DNA from 2 places in the Streptomyces sp. NPDC036764 genome. Region 1 is predicted to be linked to the other one. Evidence: predicted binding sites of a transcription regulator. Region 1 holds the regulator's gene; the other holds the start of a gene.
What was found. Region 1 encodes HspR, which represses chaperone genes until heat shock. Its sites were predicted from a motif close to TTGAGNNNNNNNNNCTCAA; they were not measured.
Positions count from the first base shown of each region.

Region 2: dnaK (molecular chaperone DnaK) is a predicted target of HspR. The motif match lies at 4,243-4,261, and genes of this name have one in related genera.

Region 1 covers NZ_JBVJPT010000003.1:269,369-276,554, forward strand. Annotated here, with positions in the region: gene ACZ69Q_RS16140 (fibronectin type III domain-containing protein) at 103-1,764, shown strand; gene ACZ69Q_RS16145 (heat shock protein transcriptional repressor HspR) at 1,863-2,309, opposite strand; gene dnaJ (molecular chaperone DnaJ) at 2,316-3,497, opposite strand; gene grpE (nucleotide exchange factor GrpE) at 3,534-4,178, opposite strand; gene dnaK (molecular chaperone DnaK) at 4,178-6,025, opposite strand; gene ACZ69Q_RS16165 (MraY family glycosyltransferase) at 6,121-7,185, opposite strand.
Region 2 covers NZ_JBVJPT010000001.1:810,838-818,023, reverse strand. Annotated here, with positions in the region: gene narH (nitrate reductase subunit beta) at 1-1,094, shown strand, start outside; gene narJ (nitrate reductase molybdenum cofactor assembly chaperone) at 1,094-1,588, shown strand; gene narI (respiratory nitrate reductase subunit gamma) at 1,585-2,307, shown strand; gene dnaK (molecular chaperone DnaK) at 2,304-4,196, opposite strand; gene ACZ69Q_RS03530 (OsmC family protein) at 4,432-4,860, opposite strand; gene ACZ69Q_RS03525 (vWA domain-containing protein) at 4,925-6,733, opposite strand; gene ACZ69Q_RS03520 (ATP-binding protein) at 6,730-7,186, opposite strand, start outside.

The DNA of each region.
Region 1 (7,186 bases):
TTGATCGAGCGCGCGACCAAGATCCGTACAACCAACCCCATTCCTCACGAGTCCAGATCAGGACAGCGCCCATCGCTGTCCCGCACTCGACCAGAGGATCGAATGAACCCAGCCAGACGCACGACCGCCGCGGCCGCGGCGACGGTCGTGCTCGCCACCGCGGGCACCCTGCTCTCGACAGCCCCCGCGTCCGCCGCAGTGACCTGCGCATCGCCGGTCTTCAAACGGCAGTTCTTCGCGAACACGTCCTTTTCGGGCACCCCGAAGCGGACGGACTGCGACACCGCGATCGACCAGGACTGGGGCACGGGCGCCCCCGCCACGGGCCTCCCCAAGGACAACTTCGCCGTCCGGTGGACCGTGACGCGCGACTTCGGTTCCGGCGGGCCCTTCGCCCTCTCCGCCTCCGGGCTCGACGGCATCCGCGTCTATCTCGACGGCTCCCGCAAGATCGACCTGTGGAAGAACACCTCCACGACCGTCTCCAAGACCGTCAACGTGACCGTCCCCCCGGGCAAGCACACGCTGCGCGTCGACCACGTCAACTGGACCGGCAGCGCCCGCGTCAAGTTCGGCTACACCCCGAGGACTTCGGCGACCGTCGACAAGGTCAACCCGCTCACCCCCACCGGCGCGAAGGTCACGTACGACACGGCCACCGGCAAGGCCAAGCTGACCTGGGCGAAGAACCCGGAGATGGACCTCGCGGGCTACCGCGTCTACCGCCGCCTCAAGGGCGCCTCCTTCGCCAGCGCCCCCCTCGCGACGACCACCTCCACCACGTACACCGACGCCACCCTCCCGGTGACCGGCGACACCTACTACTACGAGGTCCGCGCCTACGACAAGGCGGGCAACGCCTCGTCGGGTACGGCCGACCAGGGTGTGGCCACGGTCGACCGGACGGCCCCGGCGCGGGTCGAGACCGTGTCGGCGCTGGGGACGACGGCGGGCAACTCCCTCACGTGGAAGGCCTCGACGTCGACGGACGTGCACCACTACGAGGTGTGGGGCGCGGAGGGCGGCCAGTCGGACATGGACGGTCCGGCGATCGTCTTCGGCACGTCCTGGACGGACCCCGTGGCGCCCGCCGGCCTGGCCTACAACTACGAGGTGGTGGCCATCGACGCCGCCGGCAACATCGCCCCGGTCTCCGACTCCGCGGTGGTCACCCGCCCCGTGGCGTCGGCCGTCGCCGCCCCCACGGGTCTCACGAGCACGCCGGCCGACGCCTCCACGAAGGTGACGTGGACCGCGGCCGAGGACGCCGGGGTCACCGGCTACCGCGTCTACCGCCGCACTACCGCCACCGGCGCCTGGAGCCTGCTGGGCGCCACGTCCGGCACGTCGTACGCCGACACCTCCGCCCCGAAGGGCAAGGCGTACTACTACGTGGCCGCCGTCGACGCCCAGGACGCCGACTCCAGCCCCTCCGCGGAGACCACGGTCGACCGCCTGACGCCGGCCACCGCGAGCGGCCCGGCCGCGCCGATGCTGACCCTGGTCACCACGGGCGTACCCGCGCGCAGTCCGATCCAGGTCACGGCCGCCCCCGGCACGGGCGACGAGGCACGCGTCCTGAAGGGCTACTCCTGGGAGATCTCGGGCGCCTGCGGCAGCAGCGGCACCCGGTTCTCCGCCACGGGGTCGCTCTCCTGGACCGCCCCCTACAACGGCCCCTGCATCGCCGAGGTGTACGCCGTGGACGCCTACGGCCGCCAGAGCGCGCAGAGCACCTCACTGGAGTTCTTCGTCGGCCGCTGACGGTCGGCCGCTGACGGTCGGCCGCTGACGTTCGCCCACCGACGGCACAGGAAAGGGGCCCGGAGAATCCTCCGGGCCCCTTTTCCCTGCGGGTCTGCCTAGTCCTTCGGCTTCTTCGGCCGCCACACCACAAGCGCGCTGGTCTGCTGCACCTCCTGGTACGGCACCAGGTCGCGCCGGTACGACGCGTGTACCGCCGCCTCGCGCTGCTGCATCGCCGCCGCGGCCCCCTCGACGGCGGCCTGGAGTTCGGCCACCCGGGACTGCAGGGCGGCGACCTGGTTCTCCAGTTCGATGATGCGCTTGATGCCGGCCAGGTTGATGCCCTCGTCCTGCGACAACGCCTGCACCTGGCGGAGCAGTTCGATGTCGCGGGCCGAGTAGCGGCGGCCGCGGCCGGCCGTGCGGTCCGGGGACACCAGGCCCAGACGGTCGTACTGGCGCAGTGTCTGCGGGTGCAGGCCGGAGAGCTGGGCCGCCACCGAGATGACGTAGACCGGGGTTTCCTCGGTCAGTTCATACGGGTTTCGTCGACGACCGTCCATCTGAAGTCATGCTCCCTTCGCGGCCTCGAACAGCTCCGCCCGCGGATCCTCACCCGCAGTCGCCTCGCGATACGCCTCGAGTGCGTCACGAGCCTTCCCCGAAAGGTCCTTCGGGACACTCACCTCGACGGTGACCAGGAGGTCTCCGCGGGTGCCGTCCTTGCGGACCGCGCCCTTGCCCCGCGCCCGCATGGTGCGGCCGTTGGGCGTGCCGGGCGGCAGCTTCAGAGTGACCGGCGGTCCGCCCAGGGTGGGGACCCTGACCTCGCCGCCTAGGGCCGCCTCCGTGAACGTCACGGGGACGGTCACCGTGAGGTTGTCCTCCTTGCGGCCGAACACCGGGTGGGTGTCGACGTGCACGGTGACGTACAGATCGCCGGCCGGGCCGCCGCGCTCGCCCGGCGCGCCCTTGCCGCGCAGCCGGATGCGCTGGCCGTCCGACACCCCGGCGGGGATGCGGACCTGCATGGTCCGGGACGACTTCGCCCGGCCGCTGCCCTTGCACTCCATGCACGGGTGCTCGGCGATCAGGCCGCGCCCCTTGCAGTCCGGGCAGGGGTCGGTGAGCGAGAAGCCGCCGCCCGAACCCCGGGCCACCTGGCCGGTGCCGACGCAGGTCGGGCACACCCTGGGCGTGCCGTTCTTGTCGCCGGTGCCCGCACACGCCTTGCACGGCGACTGCGAGGACATCCGCAGCGGGACCGTCGCACCCTCGATCGCCTCGGTGAAGCTGAGGCTGACCTCGGTGTCGATGTCCTGGCCGCGCCTGGGCTGGGTACGCGTGCCCGTGCCCGCGCCGCCGCGGTTGAACAGGCCCCCGAAGACGTCACCGATTCCGCCGCCGAAGCCGCCGGAACCGCCCTGGCCCTGGGCGCCGCCCCCGAAGAGGTCGCCCAGGTCGAAGTTGAAGGAGCCGCCCGCGCCGCCCGGCCCCGGGCGGAAGCCGCCGTTGCCGAACAGGGCGCGTGCCTCGTCGTACTCCTTGCGCTTCTTGGGGTCGCCGAGGACGTCGTTCGCCTCGGAGATCTCCTTGAAACGCTCCTCCGCCTTGGCGTTGCCCTTGTTGGCGTCCGGGTGGAACTCGCGGGCGAGCTTCCGGTACGCCTTCTTGATCTCGGCCTCGGTGGCGTCCTTGGGGACGCCGAGGACCTTGTAGAAGTCCTTCTCGATGAAGTCCTTGGTGCTCATCCCCGACGTCCCTCCTCTCTCCTCGTCAGTTCAACGTCAGCCCTCGTCCGGGCCACCGCTCTCCTTGTCGTCGGCCGACTCGGCGGAGTCCTCCTTGACGGTCTGCGCGCCCGGCTGGGGCTCGGCGACGGCCACCCGCGCGGGGCGGATGGTGCGCTCGCCGATGCGATACCCCGGCTGGAGGATCGCGACGCAGGTCGTCTCGGTGACGTCCGGCGCGTAGGAGTGCATCAGCGCCTCGTGGATCGTCGGGTCGAAGGGCTCGCCCTCCTTGCCGAACTGCTGCAGGCCCATCTTGGCGGCGACGGTCTCCAGGGACTCCGCCACCGACTTGAACCCACCGACGAGTTCGCCGTGTTCCCGCGCGCGGCCGATGTCGTCGAGCACGGGCAGGAGCTCGGTCAGGAGGTTCGCGATGGCGATCTCCTTGACCGTGATCCGGTCGCGCTCCACGCGGCGGCGGTAGTTCTGGTACTCGGCCTGGAGCCGCTGGAGGTCCATCGTGCGCTCACCGAGCGCCGTACGCACCTGGTCCAACTGGGCCACCAGACCCGCGTCTGCTGCTCCGTCCCCGGCCGGGGCCGCCCCCTCCTGAGGGGCGGCCTTCGACTCGGCGTCGTCAGGGGTCGCGCCGGAGGGGACGTCGGGCTTCTCCTCGAAGCCCGGGGTCTCCTCCGTCATTACGCGACACCGTCCTTGCGCTCGTCGTCGACGATCTCGGCGTCCACGACGTCGTCGTCGGCCTTGGCGCCACCGGCGGCGGCACCCTCGGGACCGCCCGCGGCCTGGCCGGCCTGGGCATCGGCGTACATGGCCTGGCCGACCTTCTGGGAGACGGCCGCGACCTTCTCGGTGGCGGTGCGGATCTCGGCGGTGTCCTCGCCCTTGAGCGCGGTCTTCAGCTCCTCGACGGCGGCCTCGACCTCGGTCTTGACCTCGCCGGGGACCTTGTCCTCGTTGTCCTTGAGGAACTTCTCCGTCTGGTAGACGAGCTGCTCGCCCTGGTTGCGGGACTCGGCGGCCTCGCGGCGGGCGTGGTCCTCCTCCGCGTACTTCTCGGCCTCTTCGCGCATCCGGTTGACCTCGTCCTTCGGCAGCGAGGAGCCACCGGTGACGGTCATCTTCTGCTCCTTGCCCGTGCCGAGGTCCTTCGCGGTCACGTGCATGATGCCGTTGGCGTCGATGTCGAAGGCGACCTCGATCTGCGGGACACCGCGCGGGGCCGGCGGCAGACCGGTCAGCTCGAACATCCCGAGCTTCTTGTTGTACGCCGCGATCTCGCGCTCGCCCTGGTAGACCTGGATCTGCACGGACGGCTGGTTGTCCTCGGCGGTGGTGAAGATCTCGGACCGCTTGGTCGGGATCGTCGTGTTCCGCTCGATGAGCTTGGTCATGATGCCGCCCTTGGTCTCGATGCCGAGGGACAGCGGGGTCACGTCGAGGAGCAGGACGTCCTTGACCTCACCCTTGAGGACACCGGCCTGCAGGGCGGCGCCGATGGCGACGACCTCGTCCGGGTTGACGCCCTTGTTGGCGTCCTTGCCGCCGGTCAGCTCGCGCACGAGCTCGGCGACGGCGGGCATACGGGTGGAGCCACCGACGAGGACGACGTGGTCGATCTCGTTGATGGAGACGCCGGCGTCCTTCATGACGTTGAAGAACGGGGTCTTGCAGCGCTCCAGGAGGTCAGCGGTGAGCTGCTGGAACTGCGCGCGGGTGAGCTTCTCGTCGAGGTGCAGGGGGCCCTCGGCGGAGGCCGTGATGTAGGGCAGGTTGATCGAGGTCTCGGTGGACGAGGACAGCTCGATCTTGGCCTTCTCGGCGGCCTCACGCAGGCGCTGGAGGGCCATCTTGTCCTTGCTGAGGTCCACGCCGTGACCGGCCTGGAACTGCTTGACCAGGAAGTCGACGATGCGCTGGTCCCAGTCGTCACCACCGAGGTGGTTGTCACCGTTGGTGGCCTTCACCTCGACGACGCCGTCGCCGATCTCCAGGAGGGACACGTCGAAGGTGCCGCCACCGAGGTCGAAGACGAGGATCGTCTGGTCGTCCTTGTCGAGGCCGTACGCGAGCGCGGCCGCGGTGGGCTCGTTGACGATGCGCAGGACGTTCAGACCCGCGATCTCGCCGGCCTCCTTCGTCGCCTGGCGCTCGGAGTCGTTGAAGTAGGCCGGGACGGTGATGACCGCGTCCGTGACCTTCTCGCCCAGGTAGGCCTCGGCGTCACGCTTCAGCTTCTGGAGGATGAACGCCGAGATCTGCTGCGGGTTGAACGGCTTCCCGTCCAGCTCGATCTTCCAGTCGGTGCCCATGTGACGCTTCACGGAACGGATGGTCCGGTCCACGTTGGTCACCGCCTGGCGCTTGGCGACCTCGCCGACGAGCACCTCGCCGTTCTTGGCGAAGGCGACGACGGACGGCGTGGTCCTGGCGCCCTCTGCGTTGGTGATGACGGTGGGCTCGCCGCCTTCAAGAACGCTGACGACGGAGTTTGTCGTGCCCAGGTCGATGCCGACCGCACGTGCCATGGTTAATTCCTCCAGGCTGACTTGAGTGGAACGGACTCAAGTGTGCACGACGGCGCGATATGGGTCAACAGAGCTGAGTCGACCTCACTCAACTCTTATCCGTTCCTTACACGCAACGGGGCCCCGACCTGCGACGATGCGACATGGGCGGAGGCTCTGGCAGAGTCCTGCACGGGAACTCTGGGTTGACGCCGAGGCCCGTAGGGCTTGATGTGCAGCAGCGCGAGTACGGCGATCAGCGCGCCGCCTGCCACCCACAACGCCCCGGAGCGCGCCATCCATCCCATGTGCACGAGGACGCCGACGAGCACCCCGCCGAAGGCCCCGACACCCAGCAGGACGGTCACACCCTGCGGAGTGAGCCCGATCCGGCGCAGCCGGTGGGCCAGATGGTCGGGTCCGCCCCGCAGCAGCGGCCGTCCGGCCAGCCTGCGCGACAGCGCCACCAGCACGACGTCGGCGGTGGCCAGGGCGGTGAGCGCATACAGCACGCCCGCGCTCGACACCGGATCGTGCCCGGCCCGCGTCATCACGGCCGACGACGCGAGTACGAAGCCGACGAACAGGGACCCGCAGGCCCCGAGGCCGATCCGCGCGGGATGCCAGTTGTGCATCAGGAACCCGGTCAGGGCGGCGGCCAGCACGCTGAGCAGCACGGCGAGCTCGTCCATCACCTCGGCCGCCGCGCAGATGCCGACACCGAAGGCGGTGAGCACCCCGACGGTGCCGACCAGGGCGTCCGCGTGGTCCAGCGCTTTGAAGCCGACGGCGACGAGCACGATCCAGCCGACGGCCACCAGGCCCAGCAGGATCCCGGTGTCGCCGTACGGCACCACGCAGGCCGCCGCCACCGCCGTACCGCCGACGAGGAAGCGCGCCTTCACCCGCCGCAGGTCGGCGACCAGGCCGAGGCAGGCCACGGCGCCCGCGGCGATCAGCAGCCGCCCGATCTCGGAGCCCAGCGGGGCGAACCGCGTCCACTCCCCGGCGGCGGCCACCAGGCAGGTCACGAGCGCGACGGCCACCCCGCCGAGCAGGGGCAGCGGCCGCTGCCGCCGGCGGTCGACGATGCCGAGGCGCAGGGCGGGCAGGCGCAGCAGCATCGCGAGGAGGGCGGTCACGACGAGTGCGGTGGTGGCGGCGGAGATCCCGTAAAGCACG
Region 2 (7,186 bases), on a different contig from region 1:
ATCTGCCGCGCATCTGCGAGCACTGCCTCAACCCGTCCTGTGTGGCCTCGTGCCCGTCGGGTGCGATGTACAAGCGGGCGGAGGACGGCATCGTCCTCGTCGACCAGGACCGCTGCCGGGGCTGGCGGATGTGCGTGACGGGATGCCCGTACAAGAAGGTGTACTTCAACCACGCCACCGGCAAGGCCGAGAAGTGCACGATGTGCTATCCGCGCGTCGAGGTCGGTCTGCCGACGGTCTGCTCGGAGACGTGCGTGGGCCGGCTGCGCTATCTCGGCGTCGTCCTGTACGACGCGGACAGGGTGACGGCCGCGGCCTCCGTACCGCGCGAACGGGACCTGTACGAGGCGCAGTTGGGCGTCTTCCTCGACCCCGAGGACAGCGAGGTGCGGCGGGCCTGCGAGGAGGCGGGGATCCCGTACGACTGGCTGGAGGCGGCCCGCCGCTCGCCCGCGCACGCGCTGATCAGCAAGTACCGGGTGGCGCTGCCGCTGCATCCCGAGTACCGGACGATGCCGATGGTCTGGTACATCCCGCCGCTGTCGCCGGTGGTCGACGCGCTGTCCGAGACCGGGCACGACGGGGAGGACGCCCAGAACCTGTTCGGCGCGATCGACACGCTGCGCATTCCGCTGGAGTACCTGGCGCAGATGTTCACGGCCGGCGCCATCGGCCCGGTCCGCTCCTCGCTGGAGAAGCTCGCCGCGATGCGCTCCCACATGCGGGCGATCAACATCGGCGAGGAACCGGATCCCTCGGTGCCCGCCGCCGTGGGGATGGCGGCCGGGGAGATCGAGGACATGTACCGGCTGCTGGCGGTCGCCAAGTACGAGGACCGGTACGTCATCCCGACGGCGGCGGTCGCGGACGCCCGGCGCCTGGAGGAGTCGGCGCTGCCGCAGGGGTGCAGCCTCGACTACGAGGGCGGGCCCGGGATGGGCGGGGACGGCCCCTTCGGCCAGGACTCCGGCGGCCGCAGGCTGCTGCCGCTGGTGTCCGTGCAGAACTTCCACGCCCTGCGCGGACGGCAGACATCCGACAACGCTGCCGACGCTGCCGACACGACCCACACTGCCGACACCGAGGATGCCTGATGCCGTCCTTCGAGGTGCTCTACCAGGCGGCCGCGCTCTGCCTGACCTACCCGGACGAGGGCTTCCGCGCCCGCCTGCCGCTGCTGCGCGAAGCCGCCCCGCAGCTACGGGAGTTCACCGACCACGCGGCGCTGACGCCACCGGACGAACTGGCCGCGCACTACGTCCAGGTCTTCGACTTCGAGAACCGCCACAGCCTGTATCTGACCTGGTGGCTCGACGGGGACACCCGGCGGCGCGGCATGTCGCTGCTGCGCTTCAAGGAGGTCTACCGCGCCCACGGCCTGGAGTTCACCCATGAGGAGCTGCCCGACTTCCTGCCCGCGGTACTGGAGTTCGCGGCCCGCACCGGCGACACCGATCTGCTGCTGGAGCACCGCGAGTGCCTGGAGGAGCTCCGCTCCCGCCTCACCGACTTCGGCACACCGTACGCGTCCGTCCTGGACGCCGTGTGCGCCACACTGCCGACCGAACGCACGGGGGTGCGGCCATGACCACGCTGCTCTGGGGCGTCCTGCCCTATGTCACCTTCGCCCTGCTGGTCGTCGGCCTGGTCTGGCGCCACCGCTACGACCGCTTCGGCTGGACCACCCGCTCCTCCCAGGTCCATGAGTCCAGGCTGCTGAGCATCGCCTCGCCCGCCTTCCACTACGGCATCCTGTTCGTGCTGGTCGGCCACCTGGTGGGTCTGTTCGTCCCGGAGTCCTGGACGGACTCGCTCGGCGTGAGCGAGCACGCGTACCACCTGTTCTCCCTCTACGGCGGTACGGCGGCCGGCGTGCTGACCGTCGCCGGGATCGTGCTGCTGATCTACCGGCGCCGTACGAAGGCGCCGGTGTTCCGGGCGACGACGGCAAACGACAAGCTGATGTACGTCGTCCTGCTCGGCGCGATCGTGCTCGGCATGGTCGCCAAACTCACCCATGTCTCCGGCGACGGCTACGACTACCGCCGGTCCGTCGCCCCCTGGGCCCGCAGCCTGTTCACCCTCCAGCCGGACCTGGACCGGATGGCGGGCGTGCCGGTGCTGTACCAGGTCCACGCGGTGGTCGGCATGGCGCTGATCGCGCTGGTGCCGTACACGCGGCTGGTGCACATGTTCAGCGCGCCGGTGCAGTACCTGTTCCGGCCGTACCTGGTGTACCGCAGCCGCGACCCCGAGCAACTGGGGCCGCGGCCGGAGCGGCGCGGCTGGGAGAAGGCGGGCTCCTAGGCCGCCCCGCCCTTCTGGTCCCGCTGGTCCTTCTCGTCGTCGACGATCTCCGCGTCGACCACGTCGTCGTCCTGTGCCGCGCCCTGCTCGGTGCCGGTGCCGGTGCCCGCGTGCGCCGAGCTGTCCGCCGGGGTCTGCTGGGACTGGGCGTACATCGCCTGGCCCATCTGCTGGCTGACCGTGGCGAGTTTCTCGATGCCGGTGCGCAGGACGCTGGTCTCGGCGTTCTGCTTTAGCTGCTCCTTCAGTTCGGTGATCGCCGACTCGACCTCGGTCCGGGTGTCCGCCGGGATCTTGTCCTCGTTGTCGCGCAGGAACTTCTCGGTCTGGTAGACGAGCTGCTCGCCCTGGTTGCGGGTCTCGGCGGCCTCGCGGCGCTTGTGGTCCTCCTCCGCGTACTGCTCGGCCTCCCGCATCATCCGGTCGATGTCGTCCTTGGGCAGCGCCGAGCCGCCCGTCACCGTCATCTTCTGCTCGCGGCCCGTCGCGAGGTCCTTCGCGGAGACGTGCATGATGCCGTTGGCGTCGATGTCGAAGGCGACCTCGATCTGCGGCACCCCGCGCGGGGCGGGCGGCAGGCCGGTGAGGTCGAAGACGCCGAGCTTCTTGTTGTACGCGGCGATCTCGCGTTCGCCCTGGTAGACCTGGATGCCGACGGAGGGCTGGTTGTCGGCGGCGGTCGTGAAGATCTCCGAACGCCGGGTCGGGATCGTCGTATTGCGTTCGATGAGCTTCGTCATGATGCCGCCCTTGGTCTCGATGCCGAGGGACAGCGGGGTGACGTCGAGCAGGAGGACGTCCTTGACATCGCCGCGGATGACGCCGGCCTGGAGGGCCGCGCCGACGGCCACGACCTCGTCGGGGTTGACGCCCTTGTGCGGGTCCTTGCCGGTGAGTTCCTTCACGAGGTCGGTGACGGCGGGCATCCGGGTGGAGCCGCCGACGAGGATGACGTGGTCGACCGCGGCGAGCTTGATGCCGGCGTCCTTGACGGCCTGGTGGAAGGGGGTCTTGCAGCGGTCGAGGAGGTCGGCGGTGAGCTCCTGGAACTGGGCGCGGGTCAGCTTCTCGTCGAGGTGGAGGGGGCCCTCGGCGGAAGCGGTGATGTAGGGCAGGTTGATCGTCGTCTCGGAGGAGCTGGACAGCTCGATCTTGGCCTTCTCGGCGCCCTCGCGCAGCCGCTGCAGCGCCATCTTGTCGTTGCCCAGGTCGATGCCGTTCTGCCCCTTGAACTTCTTCACCAGGTACTCGACGACCCGCTGGTCCCAGTCGTCGCCGCCCAGATGCGTGTCGCCGTTGGTGGCCTTGACCTCGATGACGCCGTCGCCGATCTCCAGCAGGGAGACGTCGAAGGTGCCGCCGCCGAGGTCGAAGACCAGCACGGTCTGCTCCTCGCCGCGGTCCAGACCATAGGCGAGGGCGGCGGCGGTGGGCTCGTTGATGATCCGCAGGACGTTCAGGCCCGCGACCTCGCCGGCCTCCTTGGTGGCCTGCCGCTGGGCGTCGTCGAAGTATGCGGGGACGGTGATCACCGCGTCGGTGACGTCCTCGCCGAGGTAGGACTCGGCGTCCCGCTTCAGCTTCTGCAGCACCCGGGCCGACAGCTCCTGCGCCCGGTAGCGGGTGCCGTCGATGTCGCCCTGCTCGGGGAAGCGCCAGTTCGAGTCGCCCATGTACCGCTTCACGGAGCGGGCGGTGCGTTCGACATTGGTCACCGCCTGCCGTTTGGCCACCTCCCCCACGAGCACCTCGCCGTTCTTGGCGAAGGCCACGACCGACGGTGTGGTCCTGGCCCCCTCCGCATTGGCGACGACAGTGGGTTCGCCGCCCTCCAGGACGGCGACCACCGAGTTCGTGGTCCCGAGATCGATCCCGACCGCGCGTGCCATCGTTGTCCCCTTCCGCCAGGGCACCTCTTGAACTCCAGCACAAAACTTGAGTGGGCTCTTGTCAATGGGGCGAGTGACCCGGGGGCGAGGCGCCAAACGGGAGCTGAGCGCCCGCTCAGGGGTTCGAGGGGCCGGCCCGAAGGGCCGTCCCCTCGAGGGGGCGCGGGGAACTGCGCGACAAGCCACGACGGCGCCGCAGACAGCGGACGGCCCGTCGCGGCTTCCCCGCGAAGCGCTACGCCAGCTTCGCCGACAGCGTGATCGTCGTCCCCGTCAGCGCCTGGCTGACCGGGCAGTTCTTCTTGGCGTCCTCCGCGGCGGCGACGAACGTCTCGTTGTCGATGCCCGGCACCGTCCCCTCGACCGTGAGGTGAATGCCCGTGATGCCCTCACCCGGCTGGAACTTCACGTCCGCCGACGTGACGAGCTTGGTGGGCGGCGTGCCGGCGCCGTGCAGTGCGTGCGACAGCGCCATGGAGAAGCAGCTCGAGTGCGCGGCGGCGATCAGCTCTTCCGGGCTGGTCTTGCCGTTGGCGTCCTGGGAGCGCGAGGCCCACGTGACCGGCTGCGCGGCGATGGCACCAGAAGAGTCGAAGTTGACGACACCGTTGCCCTCGAGCAGGTTGCCTTCCCAGACCGTGTGTGCGGAGCGCGTGGTAGCCACGATTCTTCCTTTCGCATGGGGGCCCGATTCCGGGATCCGTGCCCCCATCCGATCACACTCCGGCTCAGCTCACCCGGAAGACCGGCCCACGCGGGGTGAACGGCAGACGACGTCCCGGGGGAATCAGGTACGCGTGCTCACGGCGTACCCGCAGCACGTCGCACCAGCCGTCCGTGATGACGAGGACGGGTGCGCCGGGCGGGAAGTCGTCCGCGCGCTGCAACAGGTCGATCCCGGGCTGGAGGACCGTGCCGCCACGGCCGCGCACCCGTACCCGCCCGGCGATGTCCGTCACCGGCACATACCCGGCGTCGTACGGTCCCGCGTCGCAGAACACCACCCGCGCTGCCGGTACGTCCCGCGCCTCGGCGTACGAGGCGATGGCGCCGAGCGCCTTGCCGAGCAGGCCGGCGCCCATGGAGCCGGAGGTGTCCAGGACGACGCCGAAGGTGCAACGGGCGATCTCCTCGGGCGGGAAGTAGCGGCCGGCGCGCGGGATGTCGGGCGTGGAGGCCTGGCGGCGCGCGGGACGGGCGTACGTCCGCACCGGCTCCGGGCGGGGCACGAACTCGTCGAACCAGCGGGCGAGTCGGGCGTCCCAGGGCAGCGGCGGATGGCTGAGCGCGCGGATCTCCTGGACCAGGCCGCCGGGCAGGAAGCCGCGCTCGCCCTGCTGGTGCAGGTCCAGGCCCTGGCACAGACCCCGGCGGTAGAACTCGTCGAGGTCGACGTAGTCGCCGGGCGCGCCGAGCGGGGCGCCGAGCACATCGCCGACGCCCTTGCCGCGCAGGGTGGCCAGCCGGCGCATCCGGCGCACGTCGCCGGCGATCCGGTCGTACACCTCCTCCGCCGACAGACCCGCCAACTCCTGGTCGTACAGCAGCCCTTGCGGCATCTCCCCGATCTGCATCTCGCGCAGCCAGCCGTTGATGACGTAGTCGCAGGCGACGTTGAACAGGTAGGGGTCGCGGCTGCCGCAGCGGTCGCCGTGCCGCAGGGCGGCGTGCAGCATCTCGTGGGCGAGGATGAACCGCCATTCCTCGGACTCGAACTGGCGCAGCGGGTTGATGTAGATCTCGCCGGCCTCGGCGTTGACGGCGGCGACGGCGATGCCGTGCGCGCGGGCGAGTTCGGCGTCGGCGACCAGCTTGATGCCGGCCGCGATACCGCCGAGCAGCGGGTATGAGGTGATGAACCACTCCAGCGCCCACTGCCAGGGCCGCTTCTTGACGGGCTCGCCGAGCATGGAGTCGCGGCGGCCGCCGGCCATGTCCATCGCGGTGGAGACGGTCCGGGTCAGGGCGGTGGCGAAGGCGAGCTGACGGTCCGGAGGGGACCCGAACCAGCCCTTCCACTCCACGAGGAGCTGGTCGGGCTCCGAGCCGGCCGTGCCGCAGCGCTCGTACGCGGCCGGGACACCGTCGCGCCGCCAGGGCGCGGCGAGCTGCTCCTCGTCGCCGTCCGGGTAGGCCGGCGGCAGGTGGTCGGGGGCCTTGCCGACCGGGAAGGTGAGCAGGAAGCGGTTGACGACGGCGCAGCGGGCGGCGAGGTCGGCGCGGTCGGGCTGCACGGGCGTGCCCGTCCTGGAAGGGACGTGGCCGAAGCCCAGGTGTAGGACACCATGTGCGATCGCCCAGGCCCAGGCGGGGGGTTCGGCGATTCGATCGGGGTGGACGTGCACGATGCCGTCCGAGTCGACGCGGACGAGGCCGTCGCGGGGCGCCAGTCGGCACTCCTCGTGGCGGCAGACGTCGAACTCGACGGCGGCCAGCGCGGGGTTGGCGCGCACCAGCCGCAGCCCCTCGGTGAAGGCCTCCGCCGCGAGGTCCCGCTTCTTCTGCCGCTTGCCGCCCTTCTGGCCGCCGCGGCTCATCGCCGAGCCTCGACCAGCCGGGGCATGTCGCGCGCGGCCTCCACCAGGAACCAGGCCGGCAGTGCGGGATTGCCGTCGGCGTCGGAGGCGATGACGCTCTGGGCGACCTCGACGGAGATCTCGGCGAGCTGCACCAGCAGCGACTTGGCGCGGTACGCGGTCTGGCGGCCGGTCGCCGACATGTGCTCCTTGCTGACCGGCAGTTCCTTGATCAGACGGCCGCGGAAGGACTCGGCGAGGTAGTAGAGCAGGTCGCGGTCCTGCATGCCGTGCGGCCAGCCGGCGTCGCCCTTGATGATGGCCTCGATGCCGTACTGGCTGCGCACGATCTTGACGTAGCCGCAGAAGGCGGTGGCGTGTATCGGCGTCAGCGTGCCGTGGGCCAGGACCTTCAGCGTCTCCTCATCCAGGTCACGGCCGAAGCTGTGCAGCGCGTCGGAGAGCATGTGCCAG